Regions from separate parts of the Rhizobium sp. ERR 942 genome, predicted to be linked through region 1. Evidence: riboswitches for the same ligand, from Rfam matches in the RefSeq annotation. Region 1 holds a riboswitch; the other holds the start of a gene.
What was found. A riboswitch is a leader RNA that binds a small molecule or an ion and turns the genes downstream of it on or off. The one in region 1 is predicted to bind thiamine pyrophosphate.

Region 1 (4,212 bases):
CTGGGCAGGGGCTTCGACCGGCATATAGAGATCGCCGCCTTCCCGATATTTCGCCGCCATCGCTTCCAGCCCTTCCTTCTGTGCCTCCGCGCGGATGTCGTGCGAAATCCGCATCGAGCAGAATTTCGGGCCGCACATCGAGCAGAAATGCGCGACCTTGTGAGCCTCCTTCGGCAAGGTTTCGTCGTGGAAGCTGCGGGCGGTATCCGGATCGAGCGACAGGTTGAACTGGTCCTCCCAGCGGAACTCGAATCTCGCACGCGACAATGCGTCGTCGCGAACCTGAGCGGCCGGATGCCCCTTGGCGAGGTCGGCGGCGTGGGCGGCGATCTTGTAGGTGATGACGCCGGTCTTGACGTCGTTGCGGTCGGGTAGGCCGAGATGCTCCTTCGGCGTGACGTAGCAGAGCATCGCCGTGCCGAACCAGCCGATCATCGCAGCGCCGATGCCCGAGGTGATGTGATCGTATCCTGGGGCGATATCCGTCGTCAGCGGTCCGAGCGTGTAGAAGGGTGCCTCGCCGCAGACGGCGAGCTGCTTATCCATGTTCTCCTTGATCTTGTGCATCGGCACATGGCCAGGGCCTTCGATCATCACCTGGCAATCTTTTGCCCAGGCGATCTTCGTCAGTTCGCCGAGCGTTTCGAGCTCGGCAAACTGCGCGGCGTCGTTGGCATCGGCAATAGAGCCCGGTCGCAGGCCGTCACCGAGCGAGAAGGAGACGTCATAGGCGCGGCAGATGTCGCAGATTTCCTCGAAATGCTCGTAGAGGAAGCTCTCCTTGTGGTGATGGAGACACCACTTGGCCATGATCGAGCCGCCGCGCGAGACAATGCCGGTGACGCGGTTGACGGTGAGCGGGATGTAGTGCAGCCGCACGCCGGCATGGATGGTGAAATAGTCGACGCCCTGTTCGGCCTGCTCGATCAGCGTGTCGCGATAGATCTCCCAGGTCAGTTCCTCCGCGATGCCGCCGACCTTTTCCAGCGCCTGATAGAGCGGCACCGTGCCGATCGGCAGCGGCGAATTGCGGATGATCCATTCGCGGATATTGTGAATGTTGCGGCCGGTCGAAAGATCCATGACGGTATCGGCACCCCAGCGCGCTGCCCAGACCATCTTCTCGACCTCCTCCGCCATGGAGGAGGTGACTGCGGAATTGCCGATATTGGCGTTGATCTTCACCAGAAAATTCCGGCCGATGATCATCGGCTCGCTTTCGGGGTGATTGATGTTGGCCGGGATGATAGCGCGGCCGGCTGCGACCTCCTGGCGAACGAATTCAGGCGTGACGTGATCGGGAATATGCGCGCCGAAGCTCTCGCCGTCACGGACCAGCGCTTCGGTCTTGGCCTTGCGGCCGAGGTTCTCGCGGATGGCGATAAATTCCATTTCCGGGGTGATGATGCCGGCGCGCGCATAGGCGAGCTGGGTGACGGCCCCGCCATTCTCGGCGCGCAGCGGCTGGCGCTTGGCCGGAAATTCCGGTGTCAGCCGTTCGCCGGTGACGAAACCGTTGTCTTCGGGACGCACATGGCGGCCCTCATAGGCCTCGACATCGCCGCGGGCGAGCACCCAGTCGCGGCGCAACTGCGGCAGGCCCTCTTCGATGCGGATATCCGCGCCTTCGACAGTATAGGGGCCGGACGAATCGTAGACGATAACTGGCGGCTCGCCCGATGTCGGATGGACGCTGATTTCGCGCATCGGCACGCGGATATCGGCATGGATATCCCCGGGGACATGGATTTTCCGAGAGGCCGGCAGCGGGCCGGTGGTGACGGTCGGAGTGAGGTTCTTTGCGGCAACGTTCATGGTGTGAGGCTCCAAGTTGCAGTTGGAGACCCAGTCAATCAGCCGGAATGATGAAAAGACGCCGGCATGGAATCCAGGCGGGAATCCGAAGCCTCGAGCGCTTGCACCGTCCCTACGCCAGTATGAACTGGATCAGGTTCAACGGGTCACTGCGCCCACAACCGGCAGAGCCGTATTGTTCAGCAGTATCTCAGCCCCTTGCCGGGACCCCCCTGGTGAATGTCAAAAGGCTATGCCTTACTCTTGTCCTCTGTCAACCCCGCAGCGGCGGTCGCATTTTCCGGGAGATTGACCATTGCCGCGCCCGTCGAATTGCAACTTTATCGCGCAGATCATCGTGCGGACTTGCCGCGCCTTAGTAACGTGGTGTGGTATTGCCGACGAAGCGATGGGGGCCGGTATGGGACAGCTTGCTCGCGGTATCGAGCCAGATCTTGCCGCCGAGGGCGCGCCAGCGGTGACAGAAGGCGAAGTCCTCGCTGAGATAGATCCCCGTTCCCTCCTCGACCATGCATTCGAACAGGGCGTATTGGGTGCTGGGTGAGCGTTTGGTGCTGGGATAGGCGTGGATTGCGTTGTAGCGCAGCTCCGGATAGGCCGCGATCATTCTTTCTATAACGTTGCGCTTGATCAAAAGCATGCCCGTACCTGCATAGACGGCGCTGACGAAATCGCCATCACGCTCTGCAACCTGGCCGACAAGTGGCGTGCCGACATAGTGAAGTGCGGCTGCCGCAAGTGTTTCGCCGTCTGCTGAATTGATGCGGGCCGCCGTCTCCCAATCATAATCCTTGATCGGATACATGGCGGCGACCACATCCTTATCGGCTTCCAGAAGCCTCATGACCTGATCGGGCTCGAAGCTGATGTCGGCGTCGATGAAGAGCATATGGGTCGCCGTCGTATCGTTCAGGAAGGACGAGACAAGCGTGTTTCGGCTGCGGGTAATCAGGGCGTCATTGCCGAGCAGAGCCAGCGTCAGCTGTATGCCCGCCTGCGCTCCCGTCTGCATCAGTGAGAAAATGGACTGCATGTAGTCCTTGGTAACGAGGCCGCCGAAGCAGGGGGTCGCTATGAAGATCAGCCGGTTCTCATTCATTCGCGATTTTCCCTCTCCGATGGCGCGAGTCGCCGGAATCTAGGAAAATTCAATATTTCTGTGTGTAGCGAATTATTGAATTTTATTGCTGATCTTTGCTCAAGCCGACCGGTCATTATGCCGTGGAATTCGCGATGGCCATATCATGACCAGATTGGGCTGCCATGGTCGTCATCGACCGCCGACATCACGGTGGCCTTAAATGCGGTGACGGCCCTGACTGGCAGGCGTTCTCGTGAACAGGGACATCTTTGCGATCTCTGCCGGTGCCGCCATGGCCTGCGGTCGCCAGTTGCATTTAAGCAACAGAGGTCAAGACTAACGCCCCAGCGCCCTTCATATAATTGACAAACATACGGGCTGTTTGTAAATCCAATACAGGACATAAGTTGTCTTACGGTCGAGCAATCGGCCGGATCGGTAGAGGCATTTCAAAACCTTTTACCGCGGGGGTAATCATGAAGGTTCGAGGGGACTCAAGCCAACATCAGGTGCGTATTTGCCGGGCTGCCCGGTCGTGTTTAGACCAAGCCGATCCCCAGGGCAGTGTTCCAGTTTTGCGCTCGCGGTAAAATAGAAATGCATAATACAACCAGGAGTTTAAAATGAACATCAAGAGCCTTCTTCTCGGCTCCGCTGCCGCTCTGGCGGCAGTATCCGGTGCCCACGCAGCAGACGCGATCGTCGCCGCTGAGCCGGAGCCGCTGGAATACGTTCGCATCTGCGACGCATACGGTGCTGGCTACTTCTTCATTCCGGGCACGGAAACCTGCCTCAAGATCGGCGGCCGCGTCCGTACCGAAGGCGAATGGTACGATGCCTACAACCCGAACAGCAAGAACGGTACGCTCTGGCATACCCGCGCCGAGCTGAGCGTCGATACCGCGACCGACACCGAATACGGCCCGCTGAAGACCAACACGGTCATCCGTTGGGACTGGAACGACGGCAACTCGACCTCCACCAAGCTGCTGTTCGCCAACATCAGCCTCGGCGGTTTCCTGGTCGGTAAGGCCGATTCGCAGTATAACTACTACATCGGCTATGCCGGCGACGTCATCAACGACGACGTGATCTATGACGGCCCGTATGAACTCAACCAGTTGACCTACACCTACGATGCCGGCAATGGCTTCACGGCTGTCGTCTCGGTTGAAGACTCGAACTCCAGCGGCTCCGACGCCTCCTACGGCTCAAGCTGGTGGTCTGACGACAAGGGCAACCACTACGCTCCTGACGTCGTTGCCGGTGCCGGCTTCAAGTCTGGCGCATGGGGCTTCAAGGTCGTCGGCGGTTAT
Region 2 (4,212 bases), 180 kb from region 1:
TCGGTTCTGCTCGTCGGCCTGATCGTCGGCAGCATATCCTCCTTCATCACCATCTGGGGGCTGATGCGTTTCCTGGAGCGCTTTTCGACCTGGCCTTTCGTCATCTACCGTATCGGCCTTGGGGCAGTCATACTTTTTGGCGTGTTGACTATGGGCTGGGCCTGAACCGGTCTTGCCATTCGACCGTCAATAAAAGAAAGGCGCTGCCCGTCAGGGCAGTGCTTCTCGTCTTATGCCCTATCCGAGGACGAGGCCGCATCCCACAGCGGAAACGACGACCTGATCGCTGAGTAATAGGGTCATTTCTCTCCTCCTTATAGATTCGCCCACAGCGCATGGAAATGCTGCACAGGCCCATGGCCGCTGCCGACAGAAAGCTGGCCTGCGGCAGCAACCGCGGCGGCGAGATAGGCCTTGCCGACGGCGACAGCTTCGGGAAGCGACAGGCCTTTGGCGATCTCTGCCGCGATAGCGCTGGAGAGCGTGCAGCCCGTTCCATGGGTATTCTTGGTCGGCAAGCGCTCGGCTTCGAACCAGGTCAGGCGACCGGTGCTTGCGAGCACATCTGGACTTTCGTTGCCCTCGAGATGGCCACCCTTGACGAGTACAGCTGAAGGCCCGAGCGCTGCAAGCGCACGCGCCTGGCGCGCCATGTCTTCGCGACTTTTCGCCTCCGCGTCATGCAACAGCGCAGCCGCCTCGGGGAGGTTCGGTGTAATGACGGTCGCCAGCGGTAGCAATCGCGTGGTCAGCACGTCAACGGCATCGGCAGCCAGTAGGGCGGCGCCACCCTTGGCGATCATGACCGGGTCGAGGACGACGGGTACATCGCGATGTCGCGCCAGAATGTCCGCGACGGCACTGGCGATGGCGGCATTGGCGATCATGCCGATCTTGACGGCATCCACATGGATGTCGGCAAAGATCGCATTGATCTGGTCTGCCACGAAATGTGGAGGCACCGGATGGACGCCGGAGACGCCTTGCGTGTTTTGCGCGGTCAAGGCAGTCAGCGCTGCCATTCCATAAACGCCGCGGGCGGAGAAAGCCTTCAGGTCGGCTTGAATGCCAGCGCCGCCGGAGGGATCGGAGCCAGCGATGGATAAGACATTGCGGATCATTGGCGAGCCTCCTTGATGGCGTTCGCGATGACAGTTGTCGCGGCTTGCGGGTCCGGTTGGCCGCATATGGCCGAGACGACCGCGAGACCATCGGCTCCGGCCGAGTAAACGCTTGCGGCATGCTCTCCCTTGAGGCCGCCGATCGCGACCGATGGAACGGGGCATAGCCTGACGATGCGGGCAAGCCCGTCGAAGCCGATCGGCTGCTTGTGATCGGGCTTGGTGGGCGTGGCAAAGACCGGGCCGATCCCGGCATAGTCGACGATGCCGGGATCTATGGAGGAAGCGAGAGCTTCCGTTTCCACCGAGAGGCCGAGGATCATGTCCGGCCCGATCAGGCGGCGTGCTTCGGCGGCATTCATATCCTCCTGTCCGATATGGAGGCCATCGGCGCCAATGGCGATGGCAGCCTCGACATTGTCGTTGACGATCAGCCGGACATTCGTTCCCTGCAGGATTTGCTTGAGGGCGCGGCCCGTCTCGATCATGGCGGCTGTCGGTGCATGCTTGTCGCGCAGCTGTACGATGGTTGCGCCGCCGGCAATGGCTGCACGGGTGGTTTCAATCATGCCGAGGTTGGCACACAGCACCGGGTCGAGGACGAGATAGAGCGAGAGATCGAAGTCTTTCATGCCGCCGATATCCCTGCATTGCGATCCAGCACTTCCGGGCTAAGGCCGGCGAGGGCGTCGAGGAAGCGCCAGGAAAAGGAGCCCGGCCCGTCTGCAGCCGCTCCGGCCTGTTCGCCGGCGACGGCAAAGACCGCGAGCGCCGCAACGGTCGCATCGAATGGATCATCCGGCGTTGCTGCGGCAAAGGCGCCGACGAGGCAGGTCAGCGAGCAGCCGACGGCCGTCACCTGCGGCATGAATGACGAACCGCCGGCGATGCGCTTTGCCCTCCGCCCGTCGGTCACGAAATCCGTAACGCCGGTAACTGCAACGACGCAGCCATGCTTTCCCGCCAATTGCCGGGCGGAATCTTCCGCGTGTTCGACCGCGTCGCGGCTATCGACGCCCTGGCCGCGGCTCGTGCCGCCGGCAAGCGCGATGATCTCGGACGCGTTGCCGCGAATGATCGCCGGCTTTAGCTCGATCAATTGCGCGACCGCCTTGCGGCGGAACGTGGTCGCATAATGGGCGACGGGATCGAGGATCCAGGGCTTGCCCGCCTCGTTTGCCGACTGCGCCGCCTTCAGCATGCCCGCAAGCCAGCCGGACGAGAGCGTGCCGATATTGATCGTCAGCGCGCCGGAGATAGCGGCAAACTCGCCGGCCTCCTCTTCGGCATGTACCATTGCCGGCGATGCCCCGGCGGCAAGCATCACATTGGCCGCGATATTCATGGCGACGAAATTGGTGATGCATTGCACCAGCGGAGGGTTAGCCCGCATGGTGCGAAGCAAATTGCCTGCAGTTGTCTGGTCTTGCATATCGCCCCTTTCAGGCGGGCGAGACGCACAGGGACGACGTGCTGGTGCTTTACGAGGTCCCGAGCGACTCCCTCCGCCAGCATGATCTGGTTCAGGTTCGAAGGGTGCTTCTCAGCCCGCCGGATGGCGGACGCCCCTGTCTCTCATCTCTCTTCTTTTCGCAGACAAAGACGGCGCTGTCACCAGCAAATCACAAAAGCCATGCTGGCGCGTGAGATTGCCTGCTTTCTCGGCGACCCATGCAATGGATGCATAGGTGGAGTGATCCCTTAGCTCTGCAAAAACCTGTGGGCTTCGACTATATGTTTCTCATCGAAGCGACGGGAGCGCCAAGCACGGCCGCTCAGCTTCGAAAGCCCAAGGAAAGGGGATCATCATGAACGTAGCACGCTCTTTCAATAACTGGCGCAAGTATCGTCAGACGGTCGCCGAACTGGGCCGTATGTCCACGCGCGAACTGCATGATCTGGGTATCGATCGCGGTGAAATCCGCAATGTTGCCCGCGCAGCGATCGCTCGCTAACGGCCGCACCGGCTCCTAATAAAGCTGAATTATGTCAGCGCCTGTTCCCCTTGAGCAGGCGCTTTTGCTTTATGAATATCACCGTTCCTTTTCGCCGCGCTTGCTGAAGATTGCATCAATTTAGCTCTCTGCTTTTCGCATGGCGCATAACTGCCTTGCAAAGAAATGCCTATGAACTGAGCAAAAGACTGGTATGTTCTTCTCATCGAAGCGATGCATCTCCTCCCGCATCCCTTCGCTTCGCAGACGTCCTTATCCTCCTCCCAGGGACGGCTGCAGGAATAGCGGAACTCCTCCTCCCATCCGCTGTTCGGTTCTTGTAAAAAGCCTGCCGCTCCTCCTCCCGCGGCAGGCTTTTTCGTTTCATGGACCTCCAGAAGATTGGCAATGACCTAACTCGGTCGAGAAGCTGGCGCTCCAACCCAAGCGGCAAGAGCGCTTCCGCATTAAAGTGTGCGCATTCTCCTCTCGCAAAAATGAAGAGTCGCCCCTATGTGCGACCTATGTAGCGCGCTACATCGAAGACCAACCCCAACGTGATTCCCCGAAACAGGAGGATGCCCATGACCGGTTCTGCCGAATATACGCCGCCGAAAATCTGGACCTGGAACAAGGCCAATGGCGGCCAGTTCGCCAATATCAATCGCCCGATTGCCGGCCCGACTCACGAGAAAGAACTGCCGGTGGGACGTCATCCCCTTCAGCTCTATTCGCTTGGAACGCCGAATGGCGTGAAGGTCACCATTATGCTCGAAGAGCTGCTGGCACTTGGTCACAGCGGCGCGGAATATGATGCCTGGCTGATCAAGATCGGCGAGGGCGATCAGTTCGGCAGCGGTTTCGTCGATGTCAATCCGAACTCGAAGATCCCGGCTTTGCTCGACCGCAGCGGTCCGAAGCCGGTCCGCGTTTTCGAATCGGCCTCGATTTTGATGTATCTCGCCGAGAAATTCGGCGCCTTCCTGCCTACCGAGCAGCCGGCTCGGGCCGAATGCATCTCCTGGCTGTTCTGGCAGATGGGCAGCGCGCCCTATCTCGGTGGCGGCTTCGGCCATTTCTACGCCTATGCGCCGACGAAGATCGAATATGCGATCGACCGTTTTGCCATGGAGGTGAAGCGTCAGCTCGATGTCCTC

Region 2: another riboswitch for thiamine pyrophosphate. It lies ahead of thiM (hydroxyethylthiazole kinase); the one in region 1 lies ahead of thiC (phosphomethylpyrimidine synthase ThiC).

The regions. Positions count from the first base shown of each region.
Region 1 is NZ_VIUA01000002.1:293,230-297,441, reverse strand. Features, by position in the region: gene thiC (phosphomethylpyrimidine synthase ThiC) at 1-1,815, opposite strand, end outside; TPP riboswitch at 1,907-2,039, opposite strand; gene FBZ97_RS08275 (hypothetical protein) at 2,171-2,914, opposite strand; gene FBZ97_RS08270 (porin) at 3,520-4,212, shown strand, end outside.
Region 2 is NZ_VIUA01000002.1:109,416-113,627, reverse strand. Features, by position in the region: gene FBZ97_RS07485 (undecaprenyl-diphosphate phosphatase) at 1-165, shown strand, start outside; gene thiD (bifunctional hydroxymethylpyrimidine kinase/phosphomethylpyrimidine kinase) at 315-1,121, opposite strand; gene thiE (thiamine phosphate synthase) at 1,118-1,753, opposite strand; gene thiM (hydroxyethylthiazole kinase) at 1,750-2,553, opposite strand; TPP riboswitch at 2,605-2,701, opposite strand; gene FBZ97_RS07465 (DUF1127 domain-containing protein) at 2,930-3,076, shown strand; gene yghU (glutathione-dependent disulfide-bond oxidoreductase) at 3,640-4,212, shown strand, end outside.